DNA from 4 places in the Nonomuraea sp. GTA35 genome. Region 1 is predicted to be linked to each of the others. Evidence: riboswitches for the same ligand, from Rfam matches in the RefSeq annotation. Region 1 holds a riboswitch; each other region holds the start of a gene.
What was found. A riboswitch is a leader RNA that binds a small molecule or an ion and turns the genes downstream of it on or off. The one in region 1 is predicted to bind cyclic di-AMP.
Positions count from the first base shown of each region.

Region 2: linked by a shared signal. The riboswitch ahead of ACBJ32_RS28300 (C40 family peptidase) and the one ahead of ACBJ32_RS44530 (coiled-coil domain-containing protein) in region 1 are both predicted to bind cyclic di-AMP.
Region 3: linked by a shared signal. The riboswitch ahead of ACBJ32_RS35935 (NlpC/P60 family protein) and the one ahead of ACBJ32_RS44530 (coiled-coil domain-containing protein) in region 1 are both predicted to bind cyclic di-AMP.
Region 4: linked by a shared signal. The riboswitch ahead of ACBJ32_RS09645 (CHAP domain-containing protein) and the one ahead of ACBJ32_RS44530 (coiled-coil domain-containing protein) in region 1 are both predicted to bind cyclic di-AMP.

Region 1 is NZ_JBGNUV010000013.1:373,682-381,228, reverse strand. Features, by position in the region: gene ACBJ32_RS44555 (uridine kinase) at 7-633, shown strand; partial or broken gene ACBJ32_RS44550 (TrpB-like pyridoxal phosphate-dependent enzyme) at 658-1,966, shown strand; gene ACBJ32_RS44545 (50S ribosomal protein bL37) at 2,023-2,100, opposite strand; gene ACBJ32_RS44540 (DeoR/GlpR family DNA-binding transcription regulator) at 2,234-3,013, shown strand; gene galT (galactose-1-phosphate uridylyltransferase) at 3,010-4,086, shown strand; cyclic di-AMP (ydaO/yuaA leader) riboswitch at 4,155-4,299, shown strand; gene ACBJ32_RS44530 (coiled-coil domain-containing protein) at 4,306-5,262, shown strand; gene ACBJ32_RS44525 (response regulator) at 5,276-5,941, opposite strand; gene ACBJ32_RS44520 (sensor histidine kinase) at 5,938-7,206, opposite strand; gene ACBJ32_RS44515 (alpha/beta hydrolase family protein) at 7,325-7,547, opposite strand, start outside.
Region 2 is NZ_JBGNUV010000006.1:362,360-369,906, reverse strand. Features, by position in the region: gene ACBJ32_RS28325 (MFS transporter) at 1-974, opposite strand, end outside; gene ACBJ32_RS28320 (hypothetical protein) at 1,044-1,805, opposite strand; gene serA (phosphoglycerate dehydrogenase) at 2,136-3,725, shown strand; gene ACBJ32_RS28310 (class I SAM-dependent methyltransferase) at 4,140-4,955, opposite strand; gene ACBJ32_RS28305 (SSI family serine proteinase inhibitor) at 5,056-5,445, shown strand; gene ACBJ32_RS28300 (C40 family peptidase) at 5,503-5,907, opposite strand; cyclic di-AMP (ydaO/yuaA leader) riboswitch at 6,115-6,259, opposite strand; gene ACBJ32_RS28295 (3-isopropylmalate dehydrogenase) at 6,358-7,395, shown strand.
Region 3 is NZ_JBGNUV010000009.1:337,926-345,472, reverse strand. Features, by position in the region: gene lysX (bifunctional lysylphosphatidylglycerol synthetase/lysine--tRNA ligase LysX) at 1-889, shown strand, start outside; gene ACBJ32_RS35945 (cytochrome P450) at 895-1,776, opposite strand; gene ACBJ32_RS35940 (LuxR C-terminal-related transcriptional regulator) at 2,278-2,490, shown strand; gene ACBJ32_RS35935 (NlpC/P60 family protein) at 2,522-3,568, opposite strand; cyclic di-AMP (ydaO/yuaA leader) riboswitch at 3,575-3,726, opposite strand; gene ACBJ32_RS35930 (amino-acid N-acetyltransferase) at 3,993-4,574, shown strand; gene ACBJ32_RS35925 (RDD family protein) at 4,660-6,231, shown strand; gene ACBJ32_RS35920 (RDD family protein) at 6,344-6,832, shown strand; gene ACBJ32_RS35915 (Lsr2 family protein) at 7,348-7,547, shown strand, end outside.
Region 4 is NZ_JBGNUV010000002.1:654,647-662,193, forward strand. Features, by position in the region: gene ACBJ32_RS09640 (Gfo/Idh/MocA family oxidoreductase) at 1-895, shown strand, start outside; cyclic di-AMP (ydaO/yuaA leader) riboswitch at 1,013-1,149, shown strand; gene ACBJ32_RS09645 (CHAP domain-containing protein) at 1,162-1,872, shown strand; partial or broken gene ACBJ32_RS09650 (hypothetical protein) at 2,032-2,121, shown strand; gene ACBJ32_RS09655 (hypothetical protein) at 2,117-2,629, shown strand; gene ACBJ32_RS09660 (alpha/beta fold hydrolase) at 2,638-3,531, opposite strand; gene ACBJ32_RS09665 (CGNR zinc finger domain-containing protein) at 3,617-4,174, shown strand; gene ACBJ32_RS09670 (ATP-binding cassette domain-containing protein) at 4,243-6,258, opposite strand; gene ACBJ32_RS09675 (ATP-binding cassette domain-containing protein) at 6,255-7,547, opposite strand, start outside.

The DNA of each region.
Region 1 (7,547 bases):
TGATCGATGCGTGTGCGACCGATCTCCCGTGAGGCTCTCGTCGAGGAGCTGGCCGAGCTGATCTCCGCCCGGCCCCAGGGCGCGTGGGTGCGGGTGGCCGTGGACGGGGCGCCGCCCGCCCGGCCGGGGGCGCTGGCCGACGAGCTGGTGGCGCCGCTGCGGCTGCGCGGCCGGCCCGTGCTGCGCGTGTCGGCGGGCGACTTCCTGCGGCCCGCGTCGTTGCGGCTGGAGTACGGCAGGACCGACCCCGACGCCTTCTACGACGACTGGCTCGACGCCAAGGCGCTGCGCAGGGAGGTGCTGGAGCCGCTCGAACCGGGAGGGCCGGGGCAGGTGCTGCCGGCGTTGTGGGACAGCGGGATCGACCGGGCCTACCGGCTGCCGTACACCGCGCTGCCGCCGGGCGGGGTGGTGCTGGTGGACGGGGCGCTGCTGCTGGGGCGGGGGCTGGCGTTCGACGTGAGCGTGCACGTGTGGCTCTCGCCCGGCGCGCTGGAGCGGGGGACGCCGGAGGGCGAGCGCTGGACGCTGCCCGCCTACGAGCGGTACGAGCGGGAGGCGCGGCCCCAGGAGGCGGCCGACGTCGTGGTACGCGCCGATCATCCGGACCGGCCGGCGGTGCTGGTCCGGTGAACTGCGGCGGCGCAGACTGAGGCCATGATGCCCAGCGACTGGTACAACATCGTTCCCGATCTGCCCGCCCCGCCGCCTCCGCCGCTGCATCCCGCCACGCGGCGGCCCGTCGGCCCCGACGACCTGGCGCCCCTGTTCCCCATGGAGCTGATCGGGCAGGAGGTCAGCGGTGAGCGGTACGTCCCGATCCCTCAGGAGGTGCTGGACGTCTACCGGCTCTGGCGGCCGACGCCGCTGATCCGGGCGTACCGGCTGGAGCGGGCGCTGGGCACGCCGGCCAGGATCTACTACAAGTACGAGGGCGGCTCCCCCGCCGGGTCGCACAAGCCGAACACGGCGGTGCCGCAGGCGTACTACAACGCGCGGGAGGGCGTCCGGCTGCTCACCACCGAGACCGGCGCGGGCCAGTGGGGGTCGGCGCTGGCGTTCGCCTGCGCCCAGTTCGGCCTGGAGTGCCGGATCTGGATGGTGCGGGCCTCCTACGACCAGAAGCCCTACCGCCGCTCCCTCATGCAGGTGTACGGCGCCACCGTGCACGCCAGCCCCTCCGCCGTGACGGGGGCGGGCAGCAAGATCCTGGCGGACGATCCTGGCTCCCCCGGCAGCCTGGGGATCGCGATCAGCGAGGCGGTCGAGGTGGCGGGCGCGACACCCGACGCCAGGTACGCCCTCGGCTCCGTGCTCAACCACGTCCTGCTGCACCAGACGGTGATCGGCGAGGAGGCGCTCGCGCAGCTCCCTGAGATGCCGGACCTGGTGATCGGCTGCACCGGCGGCGGCTCGAACTTCGCCGGCCTGGCCTTCCCCTTCCTGCGGGAGAAGCTGGCGGGCCGGATCCGGACGGTGTTCCGTGCCGTGGAGCCGGCGGCCTGCCCGTCGTTCACGCGCGGCGCGTACGCCTACGACTTCGGCGACACGGCCGGCTTCACGCCGCTGCTCAAGATGCACACGCTGGGGCACTCGTTCGTGCCGGACCCGATCCACGCCGGCGGGCTGCGCTATCACGGCATGTCGCCGCTGCTGTCGCACATGTACGAGCTGGGCCTGTTCGAGGCGGTGACCCGCGCCCAGAGCGAGTGCTTCGAGGCTGGCGTCCGCTTCCAGGACCGAGGGGATCGTGCCCGCGCCCGAGCCCACGCACGCGCTGGCCGAGACGATCGCCGAGGCGCTGCGCTGCAAGGAGAGTGGCGAGGAGAAGGTGATCCTGACGGCGCTGTGCGGTCACGGTCACTTCGATCTGGGGGCCTACGACCGGTACCTGGCGGGCGAGCTGGAGGACTACAGGCTGCCGCAGGACCGCATCGACCAGGCGCTGACCGAGCTGCCGTCGTGAGCCGCCCTGGCGGGTGAGCCGCGGGTGGCCGCCGGAAGCGGGCGGCCACCCGCCGGTCATCGCGCCGTGGGGCGCTTGCCGTGGTTCGCCTTCTTCTTCTTGCGTGCCCTGCCCTTGCGTGCTCGCCTGGCCATAAGCTCGCCTCCGATGATCGGTGAGCCCTCACCGTCTCCCGCCGCGCTGACCAGCGCAAGCGTTCCCGCGCTAACTAACATTCCCCAACAATCCCGTGTCATAATTTGGTGGAATCTGTTGGAAGGAGCGGGCGTGCTCGCACAGCAGCGACAGCAGGCGATTCTCGAACGCGTGCGCAGCAACGGCGGCGTCCGGGTGGCCGACCTCGTACGCGAGCTCGGCGTCTCCGACATGACCATCCGCCGCGACCTCGAGGTGCTGGCCGAACGCGGGCTGCTGGAGAAGGTGCACGGTGGCGCGACCGCGCTCGGCCCCGGCTCGACCGAGGAGCCCGGATTCACCGCCAAGTCCGCGCGCCAGCAGCAGGAGAAGGAGGCCATCGCGCGCCACGCCGCCACGCTCGTCCGCCCCGGCACGGCCGTGGCGCTGTCGGCGGGCACCACCACGTGGGCGCTGGCCCGCCACCTGATCGGCGTGCCCGAGCTGACCGTGATCACCAACTCGATCCCGGTCGCCGACGTCTTCCACCGCAACCCGCGCGCCGACCGCACGGTCGTGCTGACCGGCGGTGTACGCACGCCGTCCGACGCCCTGGTGGGCCCCGTGGCCGTGGCCGCGATCCGCCGCCTGCACGTGGACACGCTCTTCCTGGGCGTGCACGGGATGAGCGTGCGTGCCGGGTTCACCACGCCCAACCTGCTGGAGTCCGAGACCGACAGGGAGCTGGTGACGGCCGCGACCCGGCTGGTCGTCCCCGCCGACCACACGAAGTGGAACACCGTCGGCATCAGCACCATCGCCGAGCTGAGCGAGGCCGACGTGGTCATCAGCGACGCGGGGCTGCCGGAGGACGCACGCACCGAGCTGGCCGAACGGGCCGGAGAACTGATCATCGCGGAGGCCTCGTCTTGAAGCGCACCATCACCCATCTGGCCGACGGCCGGGAGCTGATCTACTTCGACCGGCGTGACGACGCCGACAGGAGCGCGATCGACCGCCGGACCCTGGAACCCCGCCCGGTGGCCTCCGAGCTGCGGTACGACCCGCTGACGGAGGAGTGGATCGCGATCGCCGGGCACCGGCAGACGCGCACGTTCCTGCCGACCGGTGGCACGGCCGAGTGCCCGCTGTGCCCGTCGTCGGACACACGCTCGTCGGAGATCCCTTCCTACGACTACGACGTGGTCGTGTTCGAGAACCGATTCCCCTCTTTCTCCACCAATATCGGGACTTATGGGGAGCCGGGTGGACTGAGCGAGGTCCGTCCGGCTGTGGGGCGGTGCGAGGTGGTGTGCTTCACCTCCGACCACTCCTCCTCCTTCTCCAGGCTCTCCGACTCCCAGGTGGAGCTGGTCATGGAGGCGTGGGCCGACCGTACGGCCGAGCTGTCCCAGATCGAGGGCGTGGAGCAGGTGTTCTGCTTCGAGAACCGGGGCGAGGAGATCGGCATCACGCTGGCCCACCCGCACGGCCAGATCTACGCCTACCCGTACGTGACGCCCAGGACCAAGCTGCAGCTCGCCGCCGCCGGGCGTTACACCAAGGGCAACCTGTTCGCCGACGTGCTGGCCGCCGAGCGGGAGGCGCGGACCCGGGTGGTGGCCGCCAACGAGCTGTGGACGGCCTTCGTGCCGGCCGCCGCGCGCTGGCCGTTCGAGGTGCACCTCTACCCGCACCGGCAGGTGCCCGACCTGGCGGCGCTCACCGAGGAGGAGCGGGCGGCGTTCGCGCCGCTGTACACCTCGGTGCTGCGGGCGTTCGACGGGCTGTTCGACATGACGATGCCGTACATCGCGGCCTGGCACCAGGCGCCGGTGCGGGAGGGCAGGGAGCTGGCGTACCTGCATCTGGAGCTGTTCAGCATCAGGCGGGCGCCGAACAAGCTCAAGTTCCTGGCAGGATCGGAGTCCGCGATGGGCGCCTTCGTGAACGACGTGCTGCCGGAAGAGGCGGCACGCATGATTCGATCACAGATAGATCACTAATGGATTTCTAGTTAAGGTCGCATTACTCGTGATCTACCACTAATATCCCCATATGCACCGGCCGTAACGGCCGCAGCATGCCTAATCCCGGGCGCCTCGCCCGGGAGCCGGGGACCCAAACCGCACCTGGGGTGAATCCGCTACGGCGGTAGGGAATCGCACCTCCCATGCCCGAACCCGTCAGCTAACCCGGCCGGCAGAGGGAGAGGAAACATCCACGTGGCGGCTTCGTCCCCCGCGATCCTTGCCATCGGCCTCATCACCGCCACCGCCGTCGCCCTGTCGGCGGCCCCCGCCTCGGCGGCGCCCAAACCGACGGAAGCCGAGCTCCGTACCCAGCTCAAGCAGCTCAACAGCAAGGTCGACAAGCTCATCGAGCAGTACAACCTCAAGCGCGTCGAGCTGGCCAAGGCCCAGGAGGCCGCCAAGACGGCCGCCGCCAAGCTGGCCGCCGCCGAGCAGACACTGGCCGGCGCCGAGCAGCGGGTCGCCGACATCGCCCGCCTGCGCTACCAGAACGGCGACCCCTCCTCGCTGCCGGGCTTCATGCTCCCGACGGACGCCGACAGCGCCGCCCTGCTCGAACAGCTCACGGCAGAGCAGCAGGCGCTCGTCGCGATCGTGGCCAAGGCCCGCGACGACAAGAAGAAGGCCAGCGAGGAGGCCGCCGCGCTGGCGGCCAGGATCAAGTCGGACGCGGCCGAGGTGGACGAGCAGCGCGACGAGGCCGAGGACGTCATCGAGGACATCAAGGACAAGCTCGAAGACCTCATTCCGTACGGCACGGGCCGCAACGCCAACGGCACCTGGGCGCCCGAGCTGCCCACGGGCACCGACAACATCACCTCCCGTACGCGGCTGATGAAGACCCAGGTGGAGAAGAACTTCTCGCTGCCGTACGCGGTGGGCTGCTTCCGCTCGGGCTCCAGCGGCGAGCACCCGCTCGGCCGGGCCTGCGACTTCATGATGAGCGCGGGCGGCGCGATGCCCACGGCCGTGAACAGTGCGCTCGGCGACCGGATCGCGGCCTGGGCGATCAAGAACCAGGGCAGGCTGGGCATCAAGTACGTGATCTGGAAGCAGCGGATCAACCAGGGGTCCGGCTGGCGCGCCATGTCCGACCGCGGCAGCGTCACCGAGAACCACTTCGACCACGTGCACATCTCGATGAACTAGCGAGCCGAAGGGGTCAGGGCCGCCCGGGCGCTCGCGGGACGAGCAGCCCCCGGTTGAACGCCTCGGTGACGGCTGCGGCGCGGTCGCCCACGCCGAGCTTGGCGTAGATGTTCAGCAGGTGGCTCTTGACCGTGGCCTCGGTGATGAACAGCCGGGCGGCCGCCTCACGGTTGGTGTTCCCCGCCGCCACGAGTTCGAGCACCTCCAGCTCACGCCGGCTGAGCAGTTGCGGCGCGGGTGTCCTGACCCGGTTCATCAGCCGTGCCGCCACCGAAGGGGACAGCACGCTGTCGCCCTTGGCGGCGGCCCGCGCGCCTCGCAGCAGGTCCTCCCGGGGAGAGTCCTTGAGCAGGTAGCCGGTGGCGCCCGCCTCGATCGCCGGAAGGACGTGGCTGTCGGTGTCGTAGGTGGTCAGCACCAGCACGCGCGCCGTGACGCCGAGCCTGGTCAGCTCCTTGATCGCGGTGAGCCCGTCCATGCCGGGCATGCGCAGGTCCATCAGGATCACGTCGGGCCCGGCCTCCTGGGCGAGCCGTACGGCCGCGGCGCCGTCCGCGGCCTCGCCCACCACCTCGAACCCGGGCGCGGAGGCGAACATGCTGCTCAGCCCGTCCCTGACAACGGGGTGGTCGTCCGCGATCAGCAGTCGGATCGGCGTCTCGGCCGTGTGGTCGATCATGCGTGGCTCCCGGTCGGCGGAGTGGGGACGCGGGCGGAGATCCCGGTGCCCAGGCCCGGCTCGGACTCGATCTGCAAGGTACCGGACAGTCCTTCGACGCGCTGGCGCATGATGGTCAGGCCGAAGCCGCCGCCGGACGGCTGCCGTGGCATGGCCGTGCCGGCTTCGAGTCCCGCTGGTTCGAAGCCCCTGCCGTCGTCGCGTACGTCCAGCGCGACCTCGTGCTCCAGGTAGGACAGGGTCACCCCGACCCTGGTCGCGTGCGCGTGCTTGGCCACGTTGGCCAGTGCCTCCTGTGCCGTGCGCAGCAGCGCGAACTCGGCCTCCGGTGTCATCGGCCGTACCGTGCCGGTCGTCGTGACGTGCACGGGCAGCCCGTGCAGCTTCGACCACCGGCCGGCGACGTCGGCGAGCGCGTCGCTCAGGCGCGCGGTCCGCAGCGGCTCGGGCCGGAGCGCGTCGACCGAGCGCCGCGCCTCGGCCAGGCTCTCCCTCGCCAGGTTCTTGACGGCGTCGAAGGGCCGGCGCCACGGCGCCGGGACCTCGTGCATCTGCTCGGCCGCCTGGAGCTGCGCGATGATGCCGGTCAGGCCCTGCGCCAGGGTGTCATGGATCTCGCGGGCCATCCGCCGGCGCTCGTCGAGCACGCCCGCCTCCCTGGCCCGGGCGAGCAGCTGGGCGTGCAGGCCGGCGTTCTCGGCGAGCGACGCCTCCAGCAGCCGGTTCGTCCGGCTCAGTTCCTCGAGGGTCTGCTCGCGCCGCTCCTCCTCCCTCTCGGCGACCCGCAGGACCCAGGCGCAGGCGCACATCATGACGATGTTGAAGGCGACGATGGTCACCAGCATCGCCACGCCGAACGCGTCCGTCTTGGGGATGCCGGACGCCTGCGCCGTGCCGGCCAGGACCGCTGCGCCGGCCACGCCCAGCAGCCGCCACGGCCAGCGCAGGACCGTGAAGGAGTAGATGTAGGCGGCAGGGGTGAAGAGCCCGAAGGCGGGTTGGCGGGCCACGAGGACCGCGGTGAGCACGAGCAGCCCCGCGACGAACACTCCCATGATCCGTGGCCGGCCCCACCAGCCGGGACGCAGGGTGAACATGCCGAGCATCCACGCGGCCGCCAGCCCGCACAGGCCGAGGTCGACGAGCAAGGAGCCGTCCACCCCGTCCGCCATGATCACCAGGATCGCGACGAGGAGCACCAGCAGCGCGTACGGCACCACGTTGACCAGAAGGAACGGCGGCTGTTGCGGAATCTTCCTGCTCACGGCTCCCTCTCCCGGCAGGATTCTATTCCCGGCGGAACCAGCGGATAGCGGCGAACGCGCACACCACCGCGTACGCCGCCAGGGCCAGGGCCCTGGATGCACTCCACGGCCCGTGGGATCACCCGCACGCCGAAGGGCAGAACCTCACCTCGGGGTAGCGCGATGACGGCTTGTCCAGGAGCGGCCGCCGCTGCGCCTTCAGGTGCTGGTCGAGGAAGGCCGCCACGTACGTGCGGGTGAGCTCGGCGGAGCGCTGCGCGGGCAGGGCGCCGTAGGCGGGCGTGATGCCGAGGGAGCCCTGCAGCAGCGGGCCGTCGGTGAAGGACTGGTGATCCGCGCCC
Region 2 (7,547 bases), on a different contig from region 1:
CCGAACAGCGGCGTGGCCATGGCGGCCGTCGTGCCGCCGCCGAACAGCAGGATCGCCAGGATCATCGCGCCGCGCTTGTCGAGGCGCCTGGCCACCCGCACCCACAGCGGCATCGTGAGCAGGATCGGGCCGACCAGCACGGCGAAGAGCGTCTGCGTGGCCGCGGCCGAGCCCAGCGTGTACGTGGCGAAGTAGGGCGCGGCGGCCAGCATCATGCTGACGGCCAGCATCTGCACGCAGGCCAGCACCGTCAGCCACAGGAACGCCGGGTTGCCCCTGATCGCGGCGAACTGCTCGCGCCACCCGCCGCGGTCCGGCTCCGGGGCGCCGGTCATGGGGGCGCGGGCGGTGCCGAAGAACGAGCCGAGCATGGCGAGGAGCAGGATGCCCGCGATCGTGACCGCCATCAGCCGGTAGCTGCCCAGCGTGCCGTCCCCGCCCTCGCTCGTGGCCAGGACCGGCGCGAGGATGCCGCTGATGGCGGTGGCCGCGCCGATGAACACCATCCGCCACTGCAGCAGCGACGTGCGCTCGTGGTAGTCGTTGGTCATCTCGCCGGGCATCGCCTTGTACGGCACCTCGAACAGCGCGTACGCCGTCGCCGCGGCCAGGAAGCACGCCCCCACGTACAGCGCCGCCGGCACCCCGGTCAGCGGCGGCCCCGCGAACACCAGGAAGAACGTGATCGGCAGCGTGCACGCCCCGGCCAGCAGCCAGGGCCGGCGCGGCCCCCAGCGCGAGACCGTCCGGTCGGACCAGCGCCCGACCAGGGGGTTGATGATCAGGTCCCAGACCTTCGGCGCGGTGACCACGACACCGGCCAGCCACGCGGGCACGGCCAGGAAGTTCGTCATGTAGAACAGCAGCAGCAGCCCGGGCACGCCGTTGAAGGTGGCCGTGCAGAACGAGCCCACCCCGTAGCCGAGGCGCACGCCCTTCGGAACGCTGGCCGTGCCCACCGCCGGTGTGATCATCCCCTCATTAGAACCGAGCGAGGGATTGTTTGGGAGGGCCCAGTTTTTCCCGGGCCCTCCGCCACGGGCCTAGTCCGAGACGTTGGCGCAGACGACGTGCGCGCCGATCTCGATCATGCGGCGCTCGCTGCGCGCGTCGGCCACCCTGGCCATCAGGATCGGCGCCCCGGAGGCGGCGAACTGCGGCAGCCGGGCGCGTACCAGGCGGTGCAGGTCGCGCACGACGTCCTCGGCGGCCGACATGTGCACCTTCACGTGCAGCATGATCCCGGTCGCCCCGGACGCGGTGCCGGCCTCGGAGATCCAGACGTGGTGCACGAGCGGGAAGTCCATGAGCAGGTACGCGATCGCCTGCCGCAGCGCGGGCAGGATCGGGTGCGTGCACCGGCGGTAACCCGGATCCACCTGCTGCATCGGCCCCGACAGGTGCGGCCGGGGCGCGGGCACCCAGGGCAGCGAGGGGGCGTGCGGGCTCGGCGGGGCCACCTGGGCCAGCGCGGCACCCCTCGACACGGTGGCCATCGCGCCCGTGGCGTAGGCGGCGGGAACCGCCCCCGACAGGACAGGCGTGGGCCCGGTGCGTGTCGTGGTCATGAAGTGCTGGAGATCGTCGATGGGCACGGCCGCGGCGGCTGGTCCGGCCGCGTCGATGACGATCTCGCGCACCCCGGTGACGCGCTGGATGTCCAGGATGGTGTCGGCGTCGCAGGCCGACAGGGAATGGCTGCCGCGGTGTCTGGCATAGGTCGCTGGGCTGGTGTATCCGAGCAGGACCCGGTCACCGGCCTGTGTCGTCCCCAGGACGACGGAACGATCTGGTCGCACTGCCACCAGGACTCCACCGTCGGCAAGAGCGCCCAGCAGGCGATGGGGCGTGCCATGCTGTGCGAGCACGTCGGCAAGCGCAGGATTCCCGATGCTCATATGACGAACCATAGGTAGTCGGCCACGGCTTATCAGGCTAATGGCGAATAAATCTCCCGATCAAGACAAAGATGTGAGCGGAGTGGATGAGTTTGCCGCGAGCTGGGTACGCCGGGTTCCGTCTCACATGCTGGCCCCTCGTGAATACGTTCACAAGCTGCGGATACACTCTGTGGGACCGCTGGGGGGTTCCGTGGACGGTGACCCCCCTCCGCCGTGCCTTAAGGATGCACAGACGTGAACAAGCCCGTCGTTCTGGTCGCAGAGGAGCTGTCCGAGGCTGGCCTCGCCGTACTCGGTGCTGATTTCGAGGTCCGCCACACCGACGGCGCCGACCGTTCCCAGTTCCTGCCCGCTCTCGCCGACGTGGACGCGCTCATCGTGCGCTCCGCCACCCAGGTCGACGCCGAGGCGATCGCCGCGGCCCCCAAGCTGCGCGTGGTCGCCCGCGCCGGTGTCGGGCTCGACAACGTCGACGTCGAGGCGGCCACCAAGGCCGGTGTCATGGTCGTGAACGCCCCGACCTCCAACATCACCAGCGCCGCCGAGCAGACGATCGCCCTCATCCTGGCCAGCGCGCGCAACACGGCCCAGGCCCACGCCGCGCTGAAGAACGGCGAGTGGAAGCGGTCGAAGTACACCGGTGTCGAGCTCGACGAGAAGGTCATCGGCATCCTCGGCCTGGGCAAGATCGGCCAGCTCGTGGCGCAGCGCCTGCAGCCGTTCGGCGTCGAGCTGATCGCCTACGACCCCTACCTGCCGCCGGCCCGCGCCGCGCAGATGGGCGTCAAGCTGCTCAGCCTCGAAGAGGTGCTCAAGCAGGCCGACTTCCTCACCGTGCACCTGCCCAAGTCCAAGGAGACGATCGGGCTCATCGGTGACAAGGAGCTGCACCAGGTCAAGCCGAGCGTCCGCATCGTCAACGTGGCCCGCGGCGGCATCGTGGACGAGAGCGCGCTCTACTCGGCGATCAAGGAGGGCCGGGTCGCGGGAGCCGGCCTGGACGTCTTCTCCAAGGAGCCGTGCACCGACAGCCCGCTGTTCGAGCTGGACCAGGTCGTCGTCACGCCGCACCTCGGCGCCTCCACGCACGAGGCCCAGGAGAAGGCCGGCACCCAGGTCGCGCGGAGCGTGAAGCTGGCGCTGGCGGGCGAGTTCGTGCCGGACGCGGTCAACGTCCAGGGCGGCGCCGTGGCCGAGGACGTCAAGCCGGGCCTGCCGCTGGCCGAGAAGCTCGGCCGCGTCTTCACCGCGCTGGCCGGCGAGGTGGCCACCAAGCTCGACGTCGAGGTGCGCGGCGAGATCGCCGCCCAGGACGTGCGGGTGATCGAGCTGGCCGCGCTCAAGGGCGTCTTCGCCGACGTGGTCGAGGAGCAGGTCACCTACGTCAACGCGCCGCTGCTGGCCAAGGACCGCGGCATCACCGTCGAGCTGGTCACCAGCTCCGAGAGCCCCGACTGGCGCAACGTGGTGACCGTGCGCGGCGTGCTCGCCGACGGCCGCACCGTGTCGGTCTCCGGCACGCTCTCCGGCCCCCGGCAGATCACCAAGATCGTCGAGGTCAACGGCTACGAGATGGAGATCGAGCCGACGGCCCACCTGTGCTTCTACACCTACACCGACCGCCCCGGCATCGTCGGCGTGGTGGGCAGGCTCCTGGGCGAGCACAGCATCAACATCGCCTCGATGCAGGTGGCCCGTGACGTCAAGGGCGGCAAGGCGCTCATCGCGCTGACCGTCGACTCCGCCATCCCCGCCGAGGTCGTCGAGCAGATCGGGTCCGAGATCGGCGCCGAGAGCGGCCGCTCGGTGGACCTGGAGGACTGACCTCCCGGATCTCGCGCAGGGCCGTCACCCGTCCGGGTGGCGGCCCTTTGCGTCTCAGCATGCAAGATACTAGGACTTCCGAGCAGATCCTCGGGTACTGTGGCTGCTAATGCGCCAGGTGTTCGTACTCATTGCCTGCCGCGGCGGGGCCTGTTAGGGCAGGTCGACGACCCGCCGCGGAGTGCGGCGTTGTGTCGGCCAGTAAGTCCCATTCGTCCGGTCCGTGACCCGGACCACGAGATCAGGCCCGGTCGGATTCGCGACCGGAGTCCGGCTTCCCACTGGAACGCGTCCGCGAAATGAGCTGAGTCACATGTACGACATGTACGCCTGGAACCGCACCGAAGAGCAGCAGGACGAGGCCGCCGAGGCCCTGCAGACCGCGCTGGACCGCCGCGACAACGGCGGCGCCCCTCAGAATTCGAGCCGGTAGAAGACGGCTGTCCGCCGTAGCGCGGGCACGAGCTTGATGACCGAGGCCACCGTCCGGTGCACGGCCGACAGGCGATCGAAGCCGTCGATGTCGAACGCGCTCACCACCTCCAGGCAGCGCAGCCCCGGATGGATGGCCCGCAGCGCGGCGGGGCCGTCGATCGCCCAGTGCATCGTGGCCCCGGCCTTCCGCACGGGTTTGTTGAGCCGCTGCAGCCGCAGCCCGAGCGGGCTCAGGGCGTCGAAGACGAACCCGCCGCCCGGGAAGCGGTCCACGATCGCCCGCAGCAGCGCGGGGCCTTCGCTCCGGTCGAGGTAGTAGAGCAGGCCCTCCGCGACGACCAGCGCGGGAGCGTCCGCGGGCACCCGCTCCAGCCAGCCCAGGTCGGTGACCGAGGTGCCGATCAGGTCGTGGCCCGGCCGCTCGGGGAACAGCCGCCGGCGCAGCTCGACGACCTCCGGATAGTCCACGTCGTACCAGCGCACGGACGGCGGCGGGTCCATCCGGTACACCCGGGTGTCGAGCCCGCAGCCCAGGTGCAACACGGTCGCCCCGGGACGGGCGCCGAGGAACTCGCCCGCCCACCTGTCGATGAAGCGTGCCCGCAGTGCCACGGCCCTGGCCATCCTGGCGTCGAGCCCGGTCTCGCGGAAGTCGTGGTCGATCCGCTCGATCGCCTCCGCCGCCATCCGGTCGCCGAGTATCGGGTGCGGGGAGGTCGCGTCGAGCGCTCTGCCGTACAGGGTGGCCAGGAGCGTCGCCTTCTCCCCGGTCAGGTGCACCTTCTCGGATGACATATCCGACACGCTACGCCCGTGGTACCAACACCTGCCCTTCTGGATACGAAGAGTGTTGATAGCGTCGCTATACGTGTTCATCCATGCAGGAGGTTCCCCCATGCGCGCTTCCCTGAGCGTGATCCGTCGCGCCGCGACCGTAGCCCTGCCCGCTCTGACCGTCGCGGCGCTGCTCGCCGTCCCCGCCCACGCGCAGGAGTCCTACCTGCGCATCACCACCTACCACGGCGGCAGCACCACGCAGTGGTTCCTGACCTGCCGTCCGGAAGGCGGCGTCCACCCCGACCCCGTCGCCGCCTGCGACAGGCTGGACGAGTTCGGCGGCGACCTGGACCGGATCAGGTACCGGCCGGACGTGCCCTGCCCGAAGATCTTCGACCCGGTGCACGTCGAGATCCGGGGCGACTATCGGGGCGAGCCGAAGGACTTCGCCGACGACTACCCGAACCCGTGCTTCGTGGCGCACCTCGCCGCCCCGATCGTGCCCTGACCGCCTGCTGAGGAGGACGAGCGGCCCCGCGGGGGAAAGCGGGGCCGCTCGGGCTTCTCAGAGGGTGGCGGTCACGTCGGCGGGCACGGTTTCGCGGCGCTGTTCGAGCTGTTCGGCCCACTGGCGCACGCCCTTGGGGTCCGGCCGGACAGCGCCGACGAAGGCCTGCCTGCGCCAGTGGGAGAGCTTCTCCTCCTTCACCACGTCGCCCGACCGCGGCGCGTGCACCATGTGGCCGGGCTTGGAGATCATCCCGACGTGGCCCAGGTTGCTGAAGAACACCAGGTCGCCGGGTCTTAGATCGTTCCAGGAGATCTTCCTGGAGAAGGCCCCGTACTGCTCGCGGGCCGTTCTCGGCAGGTCGATCCCCGCCTTCTCGTACGCCCGGAGCATGAGCCCCGAGCAGTCGTACCCTCGATCGCTGGTTCCGCCCCAGACGTACGGGATGCCGCGCTTGTCCATGGCGTAGTCGAGGGCGATCTTCCAGGCGGGTCTGGGCGCCTGGGCCTGCCTGATGCGCCGGATCTCGGCGCCGGTGAGGGTGGTGGTGTCCTTGTCGGTGGCGGACCGGGCGGCGACCTCGTCGCCGGTGGCCGCCTGGGCGGCGGGGGTGGCCAGGATGAGTCCGGCAGAAGCTGCTGCCAGGACGATGGCGGTGCGAGACAGAGCACTGTCCTTCCATACGGCCGACCGGGTTAGCTGACGGGCTCGGGCCTGGAAGACAGCCCTACGGCGCTGACCGCCGATTCGCCCCTGGGGGAAAGTGGGTCCCCGGCTCCACGCAGCGGCTGCGTGGATTAGGCTCGACGGACTCTAACGAAACGGTCAAAAGGTCGCAATCCCCCCAAACCGGACGTCCGGAAAATGAGATGGTGTGTTCGTCAGACGAGACGAGCCGGTATGGTTGCCGTCATGGAGTCGCGTAACATCCGCCTGGCCGTCATCCCTGGGGATGGCATCGGCACCGAGGTCGTCGCCGAAGGGCTCAAGGTCCTGGAGGCAGTAGGCACGAAGATCGAGCCCACGCACTACGACCTGGGGGCCGCACGCTACCACCGTACCGGCGAGACTCTCCCCGACTCGGTGCTCGACGAGCTGCGCGGCTACGACGCGATCCTGCTCGGCGCCATCGGCGACCCCAGCGTGCCGCCCGGCATCCTCGAGCGCGACCTCCTGCTGCGACTCCGCTTCGCCTTCGACCACTACGTCAACCTGCGGCCGGTCAAGCTGTTCCCCGGCGTGGCGACCCCCCTGGCCGGCACGCCGACGGAGAACATCGACATGATCGTCGTGCGTGAGGGCACCGAGGGCCTCTACGCCGGCACGGGCGGCGTCATGCGGCGCGGCACGCCGCACGAGATCGCCACCCAGGAGTCGCTCAACACCGCCCACGGCGTCGAGCGCGTGGTGCGTTACGCGTTCGAGAAGGCCAAGACCCGGCCGCGCAGGAAGCTGACCCTCGTCCACAAGACGAACGTGCTCACCTTCGCCGGCGACCTGTGGCAGCGCACGGTCAACCGCGTGGCCGAGGAGTACCCGGAGGTCAGCACCGACTACTGCCACATCGACGCGGCCTCGATGTTCTTCGTGACCCAGCCCGAGCGCTTCGACGTGGTCGTCACCGACAACCTGTTCGGCGACATCATCACCGACCTCGGCGCGGCCATCGCCGGCGGCATCGGCCTGGCGGCCAGCGGCAACATCAACCCGGAGGGCGCGGCGCCCAGCATGTTCGAGCCGGTGCACGGCAGCGCCCCCGACATCGCCGGCCAGGGCAAGGCCGACCCCACCGCGACCATCCTGTCCGTCTCCATGCTCCTCGACCACCTCGGCCTGCACGACGAGGCGGCCAGGGTCGAGCGGGCGGTCGCCGACGACATCGCCGAGCGCGGGGCAAGCCGCAGCACCAGCGAGATCGGCGACGACATCACCGCGCGAGTATCCGGCTAGGACCGCCTAGCCCCGTACGCGCCTGGCGGTCCGAGGAGGACTGCCGGGCGCGTTTTCGTGTACCCAGGCCACGGCGGTAATCGGGCCAACCCCCCATCAACCGCTTGCCATCCCATATAGCGAGACAATAGGAAGTACGGACCGCCCCCGGG
Region 3 (7,547 bases), on a different contig from region 1:
GATGTTGCAGCCGATCCACGGCGGCGCCGCGGCCCGGCCGTTCAAGACCCACATCAACGCCTACGACATGGAGCTCTACCTTCGCATCGCGATCGAGCTCTACCTCAAGCGGCTCGTGGTGGGCGGCATCGAGAAGGTCTTCGAGATCAGCCGGACCTTCCGCAACGAGGGCGCGGACTCCACGCACAACCCCGAGTTCACGATGATCGAGGCCTACGGGACGTACCTCGATTACCACGACATGGCCGACCTGACCCAGCGAATGATCCAGCGTGCCGCCCTGGCCGCGCTGGACGGCACGGTGGTCGTGCACGACGGCGCGGAGGTCGACCTCGGCGGTGCGCAGTGGCCCCGCATCCCGCTCTACCACCTGGTCTCCGAGGCGGTGGGCGAGGAGATCACCACCTCCACCACCCTGGAGGAGCTGCGCAAGATCGCCGACCGGCGCGAGATCCACTGGGATCCGAAGTGGGGCCCGGGCAAGCTCGTCCAGGAGCTGTTCGAGGAGCTGGTGGAGCACACGCTGATCCAGCCCACGTTCGTCATGGACTACCCGCTGGAGACCTCCCCGCTGGCCCGCGTGCACCGCGACAACCCGCTGCTGACCGAGAAGTGGGACCTGATCGGCTTCGGCACCGAGCTGGGCACCGCCTTCTCGGAGCTCAACGACCCGATCGACCAGCGCCGCCGCCTCGTGGAGCAGTCCATGCTGGCCGCCGGGGGCGACCCGGAGGCCATGCAGCTCGACGAGGACTTCCTCCAGGCGCTGGAGTACGCCATGCCGCCCACCGGAGGCATGGGCGCGGGCATCGACCGGCTGATCATGGCCTTCACCGGCAGGAACATCCGCGAGACCATCCTGTTCCCGCTCGTCAAGCCCACCCAATAGGCCGGTCAGGAGCGCCGCAGCCGCACCGGCAGCGAGGCGAGCCCGCGCAGCACCACGTTCTCCTTGTACGGCGGCGCGGGCTCGGCCAGCTCCAGCCGGGGCGCCGCCGAGGCGAGGGCCGACAGCGCGATCTCGCCCTCCATCCGCGCCAGCGTGGCCCCGAGGCAGAAGTGGATCCCCAGCCCGAAGGCGAGGTGCCGCTCCGGCGAGCGGGTCACGTCGAAGCGGCCAGGATCGGGAAAGACCGCCGGGTCACGATTGGCCGCGCCTATCACGGCCATCACCGGCGTGCCCTTCGGCACCGGCGTCCCGCCCAGCGACACGTCCTCCAGCGCGACCCTGACGGTGAGCTGCACCGGCGGGTCGTACCGGAGCACCTCCTCCACCACTTCCCTGGGCCGCCGCGCCGCCTGCGCCAGCAGCCCGTGCCGGAGCAGGGCCAGGACGCCGTTGGCGATGAGGTTGACGGTCGTCTCGTGGCCGGCCACGAGCAGGAGCACACAGGTGGCCAGGAGCTCGGCCTCGGTGAGCTCCCGCACGCCTGTCAGCGCGCTCAGGAGGTCGTCACCGGGCCGCTCCCGCCTGATCGCGGCGAGCTCGCGGAAGTAGTCGCCGAACTCCCTTCTGGCCCGCCCGGTTTCCGATAAGAGGCCTTCTGTAAGCATCGGGTCAAGGCCGCGGGCAAGCTTCTCGCTCCAGCCGCGAAAGCGTTCGTGGTCCTCTGGAGGCACCCCGAGCATCTCGCTGATCACCATGACCGGCAGCGGGTAGGCGAGCCCCGACACGAGGTCGGCCTCGTCGGGCAGCGCGCGGATCAGCGACGCGGCGATCTCCTCGACGCGCGGGCGGAGCCGTTCGATCATGCGCGGGGTGAACGCCCTGCTCACCAGGGCACGCAGCCTCGTGTGGTCCGGTGGATCCAGCCATAGGAACGATGCAACGGGCTGACCTGGGTCGGCGCCGTTCTGCCTGCCGGAGCCGCGGCCGAAGCGCGGGTCGCGGAGCAGGGTCGTGCACAGCTCGTGCGTGGTGGCGACGAGCAGACCCCCGCGCGTACGGAAGAGGGCGCCACGCGCGCTCAGCTCCCGATAGCGGGAGTAAGGATCATGCAGAAATCCCCGATCGAACGGATCAAAACCCAGGACATCAGCCGGGCTCAGAGCCGCCGGATCCGGAGCACCGGGAGGCCCCATGAGATCGCTCATCCTGGACTGATCGGCGCCGACATATCGCGAGTAGGTCACATATTTCGGATCATGTCAATAGTGCTGGTCAAGCGCGGCGATTGTAATGCTTGACGACCTTTCCAGGATGCGTTTACCGTCTGCGAGGAGCGACTTCGGCCCGGTGAAGAGGCCCAAGTCAGCTGTTGGGGGGGAGGGCTCCCGATGGATGTGCTCACTGAAGGTGTTGAGCTGAGCCATGCGGATCTTGCATTGCTCGCGGAGCTGGCCAAGGGGGTCACGGTCGACCGGGTGGGCAGACGGCTGGACATCAGCGGGCGCACAGTGCGCAGGAGACTACGTGGCATCTGCGACCGCATCGGTGTCGCCACGGCGATCGAGGCCGTGGCATGGGCGGCCCGCCGCCAGCTGATCTAGCGGCGAGCGGCCAGGGGAAGGGGGTCCGGGGTCAGTCGGCGATGCGTACCGCGCCGGCGAACGGCCTGTTGGCGATCGAGGCGATCCGTACGACGTCACCGGTCTGCGGCGCGTGCACCATCATGCCGCCGCCCAGGTAGATGCCCACGTGGTGCAGGTCGCTGTAGAAGAACACCAGGTCGCCGGGGCGCATCTCCTCGCGTGAGATGTGCCTGCCGGCGGTCCACTGGCTGCCGGTGTAGTGCGGCAGGGAGATGCCGACCTTCTGGTAGGCGGCCATGACCAGGCCCGAGCAGTCGTAGGAGCTGGGGCCCTCGGCGCCCCAGACGTACGGCTTGAGCTGCTGCGTGAGCGCCCACCGCGCGGCCTGGGCGGCCTTGCCGCTGCCAACGATCGGCAGGTTGACGCGCTGCGCCCGCGTGCCGGGACGGCCGGCCTCGCCCAGCGCCCGCCTGAACAGGTTGCTCTCGACCTTGGTGACCAGCTTGGTGATCTTGTCGCGCTTGGTGTCGAGCTCGGAGACGATCTCCTGGACCTCGTCGATGCGTGCCTGGGCGCCGGCCCTGGCGCGCTCGGCGGCCTCCCTGGCCTGGGTGACCTGGTTGACCTCCGCGCCCTGCTGCTGCTCCAGCACGTCCATGGTGGCGGCGCGGTCGAGGAAGGAGTCGGGGTCGCCGGCGGTGGCGAACGCCAGCATCCGGTTCAGCCCGCCGGTCATGTACGCGTTCTGGGCCAGCAGCGCGACCTCCGTACGCTTGGCCTCGAGCTCGGCCTCACTGGTCGCCAGCGTCTTCCGCGCCGCGTCGGCGGCCTTCTTGGCGGTCTTGAGCTTCTCGCGCTGGCCGTTGTACTCCTCGGTCAGCGTCTCGATCTCGTTGTGCATCTTCTCGACCTGCTTGGCCAGGTCCTGGAGTGAAGGCTTGGGGTCCGCGGACGCCGGGCCGACGGGAATGGCGATCAGGAGCGCCGCGACTGTGAGACTCACCACACCGCCGAGGCGGCGTGATCGCCGGAGCCGTTCCTGAGGGCGCGCGTGCTTGCCCGCCGTCTTCTCCCCGCCGTTGCGCGTGCGCTTCACCAACCAAGCTCCCTTCCTCGACGCCTACCGGGTTAGCTGACGGGTTCGGGCCGGAGCAGCCCTACCGAACGACTCGGATTCACCCCTGGCGGCGGGCGATGGGGGTCGCCGCCGGTGGGTCCCCGGCTCCCCTCGCGGGGATTGGGCGTGTTCCTCGCGCGCGACACGCGGGGAACATCGTCGCTGGACACTAATGCACTCCGAGTTCGTGCTCAACCGGAACTGCCGAGTTCATAGAGGTTTCACAACCGAAGGGTCACAAGGTGATCTCGTGCCTGACTGTGCTGATCGGACTTTATGTCCCCTTCGTTGCTGCTTCAGCCGGATGTGGGGAGCGTGCTCATATGGCCACCACATGTAACAGGATGGGCCCAGAGATGGGAGTTAAGTCTGAGCCGTAATGACATCTGTACTCTGGAGGGCCATGGAGCAGGTGGCCGAACTGGCAACGTCCGAGACCGGGCCCGAGACCGCGGTGGTGGTCCGGCGTGCCCGCACGCCCGACGTCCGGACGGTCAGGCGGCTGGTCGACACCTACGCGGGCGCAGGTCCTCGGCTCCTGGAGAAGGCCACGGTCACCCTGTACGAGGACGTACAGGAGTTCTGGGTGGCCGAGCGGGGCGGGCAGGTCGTCGGCTGCGGTGCGCTCCACGTGCTGTGGGAGGATCTCGCGGAGGTCCGCACCGTGGCGGTGGATCCGGAGTGCCGCGGCATGGGCGTCGGCCATCGGATCGTCTCGGCGCTGATACAGCACGCGAAGGATCTGGGTCTGCGACGTGTATTCTGTCTGACTTTTGAGGTGGACTTCTTCGCGAGGCACGGCTTCCGCCCGATTCAGGGCACGCCGGTCTCTCCCGAGGTCTACGCCGAGCTGCTGGCCTCGTACGACGAGGGTGTGGCGGAGTTCCTCGACCTGGAACACGTCAAACCGAACACCCTGGGCAACACCCGCATGCTGCTCCATCTGACATCGGGTGACGCAGACCTTGACCAGATGGAAAGGTGATTGTTGATACCTATGTCGATACGTTGGGCAGCACAGGCATGTGTCCTGACACGTGCCACATGCGCACTCGAAGCGAGGTGACACGGTGAGCACCGGACAGCCGCCGTATCCGCAGGACGAATCCGGCGAGAATTCCGCGCCCGGCACCCCTTACGGGCAGCAGAACACGGGCCGCCACCCTGGCGAGCCCGACCCGGACGTGACTGTGGTCGGCTACCGGGCGGACGACGCCTACGGCCAGCAACCCCAGTACGGCCAGCAGCAGGGTTACGGCCAGCAGGGTTACGGCCAGCAGCAGGGCTATGGCCAACCCCAGCACGGCCAGCAGCAGGGCTACGGCCAGCAGGGCTACGGACAGCAATACGACCAGCAGCAGTACGGTCAGCAGCAGGGCTACGGCCAGCAACAGCAGTCCCAGCCCGACTACGGCCAGCAGCAGGGCTACGGGCAGCAATACGACCAGCAGCAGTACGGTCAGCAGCAGGGCTACGGCCAGCAACCCCAGTCGGGCCAGCAGCCCCAATACGGCCAGCAGCAGGGCTACGGACAGCAGCAGCAGTCCCAGCCGGGTTACGGCCAGCAGCAGTACGGCGACCAGCAGGGCTACGGCCAGCAGCCCGGCTACGGCCAGCAGCCGCAGTCGGGCCAGCAGCCCGGCTACGCCCAGCAGCCCCCGTCGCAGCCCGGCTACGGGCAGCAGGCCGCTTACGGCCAGCAGCAGCAGTCCCAGCCGGACTACGGTCAGCAGGCCGCCTACGGGCAGCAGGCCCCGTCGCAGCCCGACTACGGCCAGCAGGCGCAGTACGGTCAGCAGGCCCCGTCGCAGCCCGACTACGGTCAGCAGGCCGCTTACGGCCAGCAGCAGCAGTCCCAGCCGGACTACGGTCAGCAGCAGCAGTCGCAGCCCGACTACGGCCAGCAGGGCCAGTACGGTCAGCAGCAGGGCTACGGCCAGCAGGGATATGGACAGCAGCAGCAGTCCCAGCCCGGCTACGCCCAGCCCGGTTACGGCCAGCAGCAGTACGGCGACCAGCAGCAGTACGGCCAGCAGGGCTACGGGCAGCAGCCGCAGCAGTACGGGCAGGGCGGCTACGGCCAGCAGCCCGGCTACGGGCAGCCCTACGGCCAGCCGGTCGGCGTGCAGCCTCCCGGGGCGCCGGCGCCGCTGGCCGAGTGGTGGCAGCGCCTGGTGGCGAGGATCATCGACGGTGTGATCTTCGGCGTCGTGATGTGGGTGGTGTCGCTCGCCCTCACCCCGCTGTACCCGTCCTACAGCTCGATCACCGGGCTCACGTCCGGGCTGACGTTCGGGTTGCTGTACTACCTGGCCGTCGCGATCGTCGTGACCCTGATCTACGTGGCCTACGACTTCCTCCTGGTCAAGCTGAAGGGCCAGACGGTCGGCAAGATGGTCATGGGCATCAAGGTCGCTCAGGTCGGCGGCCCCGTCCCGCCGGAGGGCCTGCCCAACGACGTCTCGCTCAAGCGGGCGCTCGTCACGGTGGGCGGCTACATCGTCTACTGGGTCCCCCTGGTCGGCCCTCTGCTCTCCGCCGTCGCGTACGGGCTGAACGGTGCCTCGCAGCTGTGGGACAAGCCGCTGCAGCAGACCTTCGCGGACAAGTTCGCGAAGACGGTGGTGGTGAAGATCAAGTAGTCTTCCGGAGACGCGACATAGGGGCCGGCCTCGCCGGCCCCTATGTTTTGTGTGTGGACCTGTACCAGAATTAGTTGGCGACCCGAGCCCCCGACGACGCGAGGTGGCAGTTATGGCCGGGACGGCACCGCGGACGGACGTGCTGCCCGCCGAATGGTGGGAACGCCTCGGCGCCCGGCTGATTGAAGCACTCGTCTTCGGGGTCTTCTATTACATTCTGTTCATCGCGCTGTGGGGCATCTTCCGGACTGTCGGGATGGCCGAGGTCTTCGGCGGCCGGCTGCCGGGGGTCTTGGCGTGGCTGGTGGCCGGCCTGGCTTATGCGGGCTACGACTGGTGGGCGCATTCCCGGCGCGGGCGGACCTTCGGTAAGGCGATCATGAGGATTCGCCTGTCCCCGGAGGGGCTGCCGTCCCGGGTTCTGCTCAGGCGGACCCTGGTCTATCCCGCCCCGATCATGCTCATGGGCATTCCGGTCGTCAATCTCGTGGCCGGAATGCTGCTGTTCGGGGTGGGGCTGCTCATCCTGATGGACAAGCCCCTGGAGCGGGGCCCGCATGACCGGGCAGCGGGAACGAGGGTGGTAAAAGATCTTCGCTGAGCTACCCGTACCTGGGGCGATGCCTTTTCGCAAAATTTTCGGTTGATCCGGTAAGGAGCCTGGAGAGACTGGCATTAGGCTATGGGGCGTCCGGGTTGCCGGATGTTGGCGCCCCTGCGGCACGCAGGGTATCTGTGTGGCGCTATGGTCGGTTGCGGGTGGTTGCCGCCCTGGGTGTGCATGAGGGGGCCAGGCTCCCCGTGGTCACGCTCCCAGCGCTTAATGCGCCCCCGAAACCCCGCAAGCCGTGGAGGCGAGGACGAATGGAAGCCCTAACAGACGTATTGTCAGCGCTCATCCCCCCGGTCGTGGTGGGTGGCGCCTTCATCTTTGGCGTAGTGAAGCTGGTCCGGTCCGAGGCGCTGGGAGGCCGGCGAAACCGCGAGGATCAGCCCGAGAGCCAGAACTGATCGGCTAGTCAGCCGAATCCCCGTAGCGCTGAATTGTCTCCACGCCTTTCCGGGTATATGTTTGGGCAGGCGAATGAAACAATGCTCCGCGAAAGGATTGCGTACATGGCCAAGCAGATCCAGGAGATTCTCATCGATGACCTCGATGGGGGCGAGGCCAATGAGACGGTCAGCTTCGCTATTGACGGCTCCACCTATGAGATTGACCTCAGCGACCTTAACGCGAAGAAGCTGAGGGACGCTCTGACGCCTTTCGTGCAGCATGCGCGCAGGGCGGGCGCCGTGTCCACGCGCCGGCGCGGCCG
Region 4 (7,547 bases), on a different contig from region 1:
CGCCATCGCGGCCGAGCCCGGCATGCGGGTGGCAGCCGTCGGATCGCGGAGCCTGGCCCGGGCGCAGGCCCTGGCCGCCACGCTGGAGGCCGAGTCGGCGTACGGCTCCTACGAGCAGCTGTGCGCCGACCCGGGGGTGGACGCGATCTACGTGGCCACCCCGCACGCGCAGCACCTGCAGGTCGCCGAGCTGGCCATCGCCGCAGGTAAAGCCGTGCTCTGCGAGAAGCCGCTGGCGGCCACCGTGGACGACGCGGAGAAGATGGTGCGCCTGGCGCGCGAGGCGGGCGTGTTCCTCATGGAAGCCATGTGGATGCGGTTCAACCCGCTGGTCCAGCGCATCGCGGGCGATCCCCGCTTCGGCGAGCTGCGCTCGGTGCAGGCGTCGTTCGGCTTCGCGGCGCCCTACGACCCGGCCCACCGGCTGTGGGCGCCGGAGCTGGGCGGCGGGGCCCTGCTCGACCTGGGGATCTACCCGTTCGGGCTGGCCCAGCTCCTCCTGGGCATGCCCGCTGACCTGCGCATCACGGGCTCCCTGGCCCCGAGCGGGGTGGATGCGGAGGCGGCCGGCGTATTGCTCTACCCCGGCGGCAGACACGCTCTCGTGGCGACCTCATTGCTCGGGAATTACCCGAACACGGCCTGTGTTGTAGGTACTCGGATGCGGGCGGACCTCCAGGCGCCGTTCTGGGCTCCGCAGCGGATCGTTCTCACCGGGCCCTCCATGGAGCCGGAAGAGCATGTGCTCGATCCGGCGGACAACGGATACGCCGGAGAGCTTCGCGAAGTCCGCGCCGCCACGGCCGAAGGCAGGACCGAATCCTCGATCATGCCGCTTGACGAATCCCTTGCCATGCTGGGGCTTCTGGCCGACGCTCGCAGGCAGTTTGCCTAGCTGGGCTTTTATGGATTTGTAATCCTCTTGCCTCATGTATTACCTTATGGGGCATCTTGAGGCATACGCCCGGTTTGTCCGGCTATGTCAGACCATCGCACGACACATCGCAGGATCGTCCTGCGACCGCTGAATCCGCCTCAGGGCGGAACCGGGGACCCATGTCTTTGGGGCGAATCGGCACTCCGGTGCCGTAGGGCAGCTTCCACGCCCGAGCCCGTCAGCTAACCCGGTAAGCGGCATGGAAGCAAGGAGCACCTCCCTCGATGGCCAAGCACCGCATTACCGCTGTCTCGAAGAGCAACATCGCCCGCGCCGCCCTCGGCGCCACCGTCATCGCCTCGGCCCTCGGCGTCAACGCCATGACGGCCAACGCCGACACCGCCACGGGCGTCGCCGCGGCCACCGCCGCCAGGCACCCTGACACCGCCATCGCCGCCCACAAGGCCGGCGCGGCGGACGACCGCGCCGAGACCAAGATCAACGTCACTGCCGCCCAGGTCCTGGCCATGGCCAGGGCTCAGGTCGGCACCTCGGAGAACGCCGCCGGCGGCGGCACCAAGTTCCAGCAGTGGTACGCCGGCTCCCAGCGCGCCGCCGAGACCGTCGCCCGCGACGGCGGCAACCGCGCCGCGTACCTGAACGCCGCCTGGTGCTCGATGTTCGTCTCCTGGGTCGGCGAGCAGACCGGCGCCCGCCCGCAGGTCGGCTGGGACGCCTACACCGTCGCCCACGCCAAGTGGTTCGCCGCCAACGACCGCTGGGGCACCGTCGCCAAGCCCGGCGCCGTCGTGTTCTTCGCCTGGGACGGCGGCAAGAGCCTGAGCGACATCCAGCACGTCGGGTTCGTCGTGAAGGACAACCAGAACGGCACCATCTCGACGATCGAGGGCAACACCGGCAACGGCCGGGTCGAGGAGCGCATCCGTCCGAAGTCGCAGGTCGTCGGCTACGGCTACCCGCAGTACGCCTCCTGACGGAACGTTCCAGGCCGAGAGATCGCTCTTTGCCTTCCATGTGACGCGACGAGCGCGCGTCCCCACCGAGGGGACGCGCGCTCGTCGCGTTCCGGGGTTCTGTCGGACCGGCTCGCTACCTTGCCTCTTCATCCGCTTCCCTCACCCCCGGGAGCCCGCATGGGAGCCAAGACCGGCGACCTCGCCTACGCCACCAGCTTCCCCGGCGCCGAGCTCATCTGCTGCGCGCACTTTATGATCGACAATCCGTCGCGGCTCCCCGCCCACCTCGTCGAGGCGGGGCAGGGGCCGCAGGCTCGTGCTGCACGCCATGCACAGCGTCGTCGACTGGCTCGCCTTCGCCGTCTGGGAGGACGGCCGCCTCGTCCGCTCGCTCAGCCTGTCCCCGGGCAACGGCATCATCGAGGACATCGGCGAGCCGTACCCGTTCGAGCTGCCCTACTGGAACGGCGAACATCCGGTCCCGTCCACGCCCGGCCGGCCGGACGAGGGCCCGTACCCGCTGCCCGCTGGAGCTGGGCGAGGACGCGCTGCGCGAGCTGCTCGGCTTCACCGTCGAAGGCTCGGTCGAGCCCGGCGCGACGTGGACGCGGAGGCCGTGGAGCTGCTCGGCTTCACCGTCATCGACCCGGACGGGCCGACGCCGGAGGAGCGGCGCGCGGAGTTCGAGGCCGTCGTTGCGCGGATGGGCGAGCCCAGGATGTTCACCTACCGGCCCGACGGTTCCGTCAGGGAGGTCAGCCTGGACCTGGGCTGACGGGCCGTTCAGCCACGCGAACCGGACGACCGGCCCCACGTCCGGTCGAGGAAGGCGGCGATGAGCGGCGCGATCTCCGCCAGGTGAGTCTCCAGCGCGAAGTGCCCGGTGGGGAACAGGTGGAGCTCGGCGCCGGCCACATCCCGCAGGTAGGCACGGGCGCCGGGTTCGGGGAAGAACGGGTCGTCGCGGCCCCACGCGATGAGCGTGGGCGGGGTGTGGGCGCGCAGCCACGCCTGCCAGATCTCGTACCGCGCCACGTTGGAGTGGTAGTCGAAGGCCAGCGCTACCTGGGCCTCCTTGCGCCCCGGCAGGTCGAGGAAGTGCTGGTCGAGCGTCCAGCCGTCCGGGGCGATCACGGCGGGGTCGGGGACGCCGGTCTCGTACTGGCCGCGGGTGCCGTCCAGGGTGAGCAGGTCGCGGATCGTCCGCTCGGCGCCCGGTGTTTCGGGGCGCAGCGCGACGAAGTCGCGGGCCGCGTCGGACAGGCCCTCGCGGTAGGCGTTGCCGTTCTGGACCACGAGCCCCGCGATCCACTCCGGGTGCCGCTCGGCCAGGCGGAAGCCGACAGGCGCGCCGAAGTCGAACATGTACATCACGAAGCGTGTCAGACCGAGCCGCCGCACGAACCCTTCGGTGACGTCGGCGAGCCGGTCGAAGCTGTAGGTGAAGCCGGGCGGCGCCTGCGTGTGGCCGAAGCCGGGATAGTCCGGGGCGATCAGCCGGTAGCGGGCGCCGAGGGTGTCCATGAGGCGGCGGAACTGGTGCGAGGCGGACGGGAAACCGTGCAGGAGCAGCAGCACGGGGGCGTCGGCACGGTCGGGGTGCGACTCGCGGTAGAAGACGCGGACGCCGTCGACGTCGAGGTGGCGGTGGCTGACGCGGGCGATCGAGGCAAGCATTTCTAATTCCTTCTGGCGCAGTTGATGCATTAGGTATAGCGGCCGGGCGTCTAATGGGTCAAGAGGCGGATGTACCATTAGATGTATGAGTGAGCTCGGTCCGCTGACCGGGGAGCCGCTGGCTCTGGACCTGGTCAATACCCGGACGGCCGGTGGTGATCTGCTGACCACGCCCGCGGAGCTGCGGGCCTGGCTACGGCTCCAGGCTGACCGGCTCCCCCTGCCTGAGGTCCTGACCGAGGCCGACGTGATCGCCGTGCGGCGGGTCCGCGAGCATGTCGCCCGTGCCCTCGACCGGGCACGGCGCGGCGATGAGCCCCTGGCGGCCGATCTGGGAGCGCTCAACCGCGCCCAGCGCGCCGCGCCCGCCGTCACCGAGCTGTCCTGGAACGGCCAGGCCGTCACCGCGGCCCGCCGCCGCGTCACCGGCTCGGCCGGGGAGCGGCTGGCGGCGTGGCTGGCGGAGGCCGCCGCCGAGCTGCTGGCCGATCCGGCCGTCACCAGGGTGCGCGAGTGCGAGGCGGACGACTGCGTGATGGTGTTCCTGCCCGCCCATCCGCGCCGCCGCTGGTGCTCGGCCGCGCGCTGCGGGAACCGGGTCCGCGTCGCCCGCCACTACCAGCGCCACAAGCCGCCCGCCTGACGACCATCCGGACGGCCGCTCTGACGCCCGCTCAGGTGGCCGCTCAGATGGCCGCAATGGGCGGCTGCTCAGGTGGTGAACGCGTCGCGCTGGATGGTGTACAGGTCGGCGTACGGGCCGGGACGGGCGACGAGGTCGGCGTGGGTGCCCTGCTGGACGACGCGGCCGGCGTCGAGGACGACGATCAGGTCCGCCGTCCGCACCGTGGGGAAGCGGTGGGTGATCAGGAGGGTGACGGCGCCGGGGTGACGGCGGGCGGCCTCGGCGTAGCGGGCGAAGACGGCGCTCTCCGCCGGCGCGTCGAGCGAGGCCGTGGGCTCGTCCAGGACGAGGAGGAGCGGGGAGCGGCGCATCGAGGCGCGTGCCAGGGCGAGCTGCTGCCACTGCCCACCCGACAGGCGGTGGCCGCGCTCGAAGGTGTCGCCCAGCTCGGTGGACAGGCCGTCGGGCAGGGCCGCGACCAGGCCGGTGGCGCCCGCGCTGGCCAGGGCCGCCGCCACGGCGCGCCGGTCGCCGAGGCGAGGCAGGTCACCCACGCCGACCGTCTCGGCGGCGGCCAGCTCGAAGCGCGCCAGGTCCTGGAAGACGGCGCTGATGCGCTGCCGCCACGCCCGGGGTGTCAGGACGTGGAGGGGGACGCCGTCCGCCAGGATCTCGCCCCGGTCGGGGTGGTAGAGGGCGCACAGGAGCTTGGCCAGGGTGGTCTTGCCCGAGCCGTGCGATCCGACCAGGGCGACCGTGGCGCCCGCGGGCAGGTGCAGGTCGAGGTCGTGCAGGACCTGGCGGCTGGTGCCGGGGTAGGTGAAGGACACCTGGCGCAGGGTGATGCCGCCGGCGAGCCGCTCCGGCGGGGTGTGGAGGCGCGATCGGTGATCGGCGTTCCGGCCGGGCGGGGGCTGCCCGGTGCTCTCGTGCGGGACAGCCAGGCGGGCGCAGCCGCGAGGCCGGGCCAGGCGGGCGTAGTCGCGGAGCCAGGCCAGGCGGGCGTAGTCGCGGAGCCAGGCCAGGCGGGCGTAGTCGCGGAGCCAGGCCAGGCGGGCGTAGTCGCGGAGCCAGGCCAGGCGGGCGTAGTCGCGGAGCCAGGCCAGGCGGGCGGCGGCGCGCAGGCCCGCCGCGACCGAGCCGGCGTGGAACGCGAGCCGCGACGCCTGCGTGACGAACTGCACGCCGACCGTGGCCACCAGCACGATGTCCCCCGCCGTGGCCGCCCCCTGCCGCGCCAGCCAGGCGGTGTGGCCGAGCGCGCCGACGTACCCGGCCAGGAACGTGGCCGAGCCGGCGAAGGTGAGCAGCCCCGCCCGGATCCCGGCCCGCGTCTGGACGGCCGACACCTCCTCCCAGCGCCGGACGGCCATCCCGTCCAGGGCGGACGCGGCTGCGCTGAGGCGGACCTCCTTGGCGGGCTCCGCGCCCGTGACCGTCTCCGAAAGCTGCTGCTCCAGCCGGGTGGTCTCGGCGGTGCGTTCGGCGGCGGCGTCGAGATGGCGTGCGGCGCGGCCCCGTACGAGCAGCGACGGCAGGACGGCGCTCCCGAGCACGAGCGGCAGCAGCGGATGCACGGCGGCCATCAGCGCCACGCCCAGCCCGATCTGCACCGCGTGCTCCGCCACCAGTGCCAGCGCCCACACCGCGAAGTAGAGCTGCATGCTCTCCTCGCGCAGGGTCTGCAACCGGTCGAGGTAGGCCGGGCGCTCCAGGTGCTCGACCGTGGGGACGCCGGAGGTGAGCGTGAGGATCTCCTCCTGGACGGCCACGCCCATCCGCTCGGCCAGCTCCTGCATCAGGGCCAGCTCGGCCCGCCCCAGCGCGACGCCCGCCGCCAGCGCGCCTCCCGCCGCCAGCGCCCACAGCGCCGCCTGGACCGGACGGCCGGCGGTGGCGGTGTCGGTCAGCTCCCGCAGGAAGACGCCCACCAGGCCGTGGCTGACCGCGCCCGACAGGAGGAACGCGGCCAGGACGAGCCCGGCCCGCGGGTCCGTCCGCCAGGCCAGGAGCAGCAAGGTACGCAGGGTGCCCCACGATCCTCCGCCGGGCTCCCGGGCCGGATCGGGGGGCCGCCGCGCGCCCTCCGGGGCGCCGGTCATCGGTCGTCCCTGGCGATCAGGTCCGCCTGGAGGCGGTACCAGCGCGCGTAGTGCCCGCCGGCGCTCATCAGCTCGATGTGGCTGCCCTGCTCGATGATCGCGCCGCCCTCCAGGACCACGATCCGGTCGGCCCGCCGGACCGTGGCGAAGCGATGCGAGATGAGCACCAGGGTGCGCCCCCGGGTGCCGTCCAGGAGCCGCTCGAAGACCTCCCGCTCGGCGCGGGCGTCCAGGTGGGCGGTGGGCTCGTCCACGATCAGGGCGCGGTGGCGGCCCGCGTTCATGGCGTACACGGCCCGCGCCAGGGCCACCTTCTGCCACTGACCGCCCGACAGGTCGCTGCCGCCGGTGAAGGCGCGCGACAGCGGCGTGCCGAGGCCCTCAGGAAGGACGTCCAGCAGGTCGAGGGCGTCGACCGCCTCCAGCGCCGCGAGCACGTCGGCGTCCGTCCCCTCGAACGCCGGGTCCCCGAGGCGGATGTTGTCACGCAGCGGGAGCGGGTAACGCACGAAGTCCTGGAACACCACGGCCGCCGGGCCCGTGGCGGCGGTGCCGAGCCGCGGGGTGTAGAGGCCGGTGAGCAGCTTGGCCAGGGTGGTCTTGCCGGCGCCGTTGCGGCCGACGATCGCCAGCCGCTCCCCCGGCCGCACCCGCAGGTCCAGGCCGTCCAGGACGGGGCCGGAGGCGTCGGGGTAGGCGAAGGTCACGCCGGTGAGCTCGATGCCGCCGCGCCCGGGAGGCGGCGGAGCGGGCACAGGCTCCAGGAGGCGGGTGACGGCGCGGAACGGCTCGGCGCCGTGGGCGATGTCGAACATCTGGTGGCCGCCCGCCCCGTACGCGAAGACCAGCAGGGCGGCCACCACGCACTGCGCCAGCGCCCCCGCCTCCAGCCACCCCTCCCCGGCCTGCCGGCCCAGCACGGCGAACGTGCCGCACGCGGCGACCGCCTGCGTCCCCAGCACCCATCCGTACCCCCTGACCACGGCCCGCCGCCCGCGCGCCTGCGGGGCGAGGTAGGCGCGCATCGCCGTCACGTAACGCCCGACGAAGAACGACTCCAGCCCGAAGACGCGGATCTCCTTGGCGGCGCCACCCGGCCCGCCCGCCACCCCGGCCAGGTAGTCGGCCCGCCGCCGGCGCCGCGCCTGATCCGGGCTGTCGGCCAGCGACTCCACTCCCCCGGGACCGACCAGCATGGCCTCGATGCGCCGGTTCTGGGCCAGCGCGAGCACGAGCGCGGCTCCTCCCAGCCACCACACGTGCACCGACAGGACGACCGCGCCCAGCGC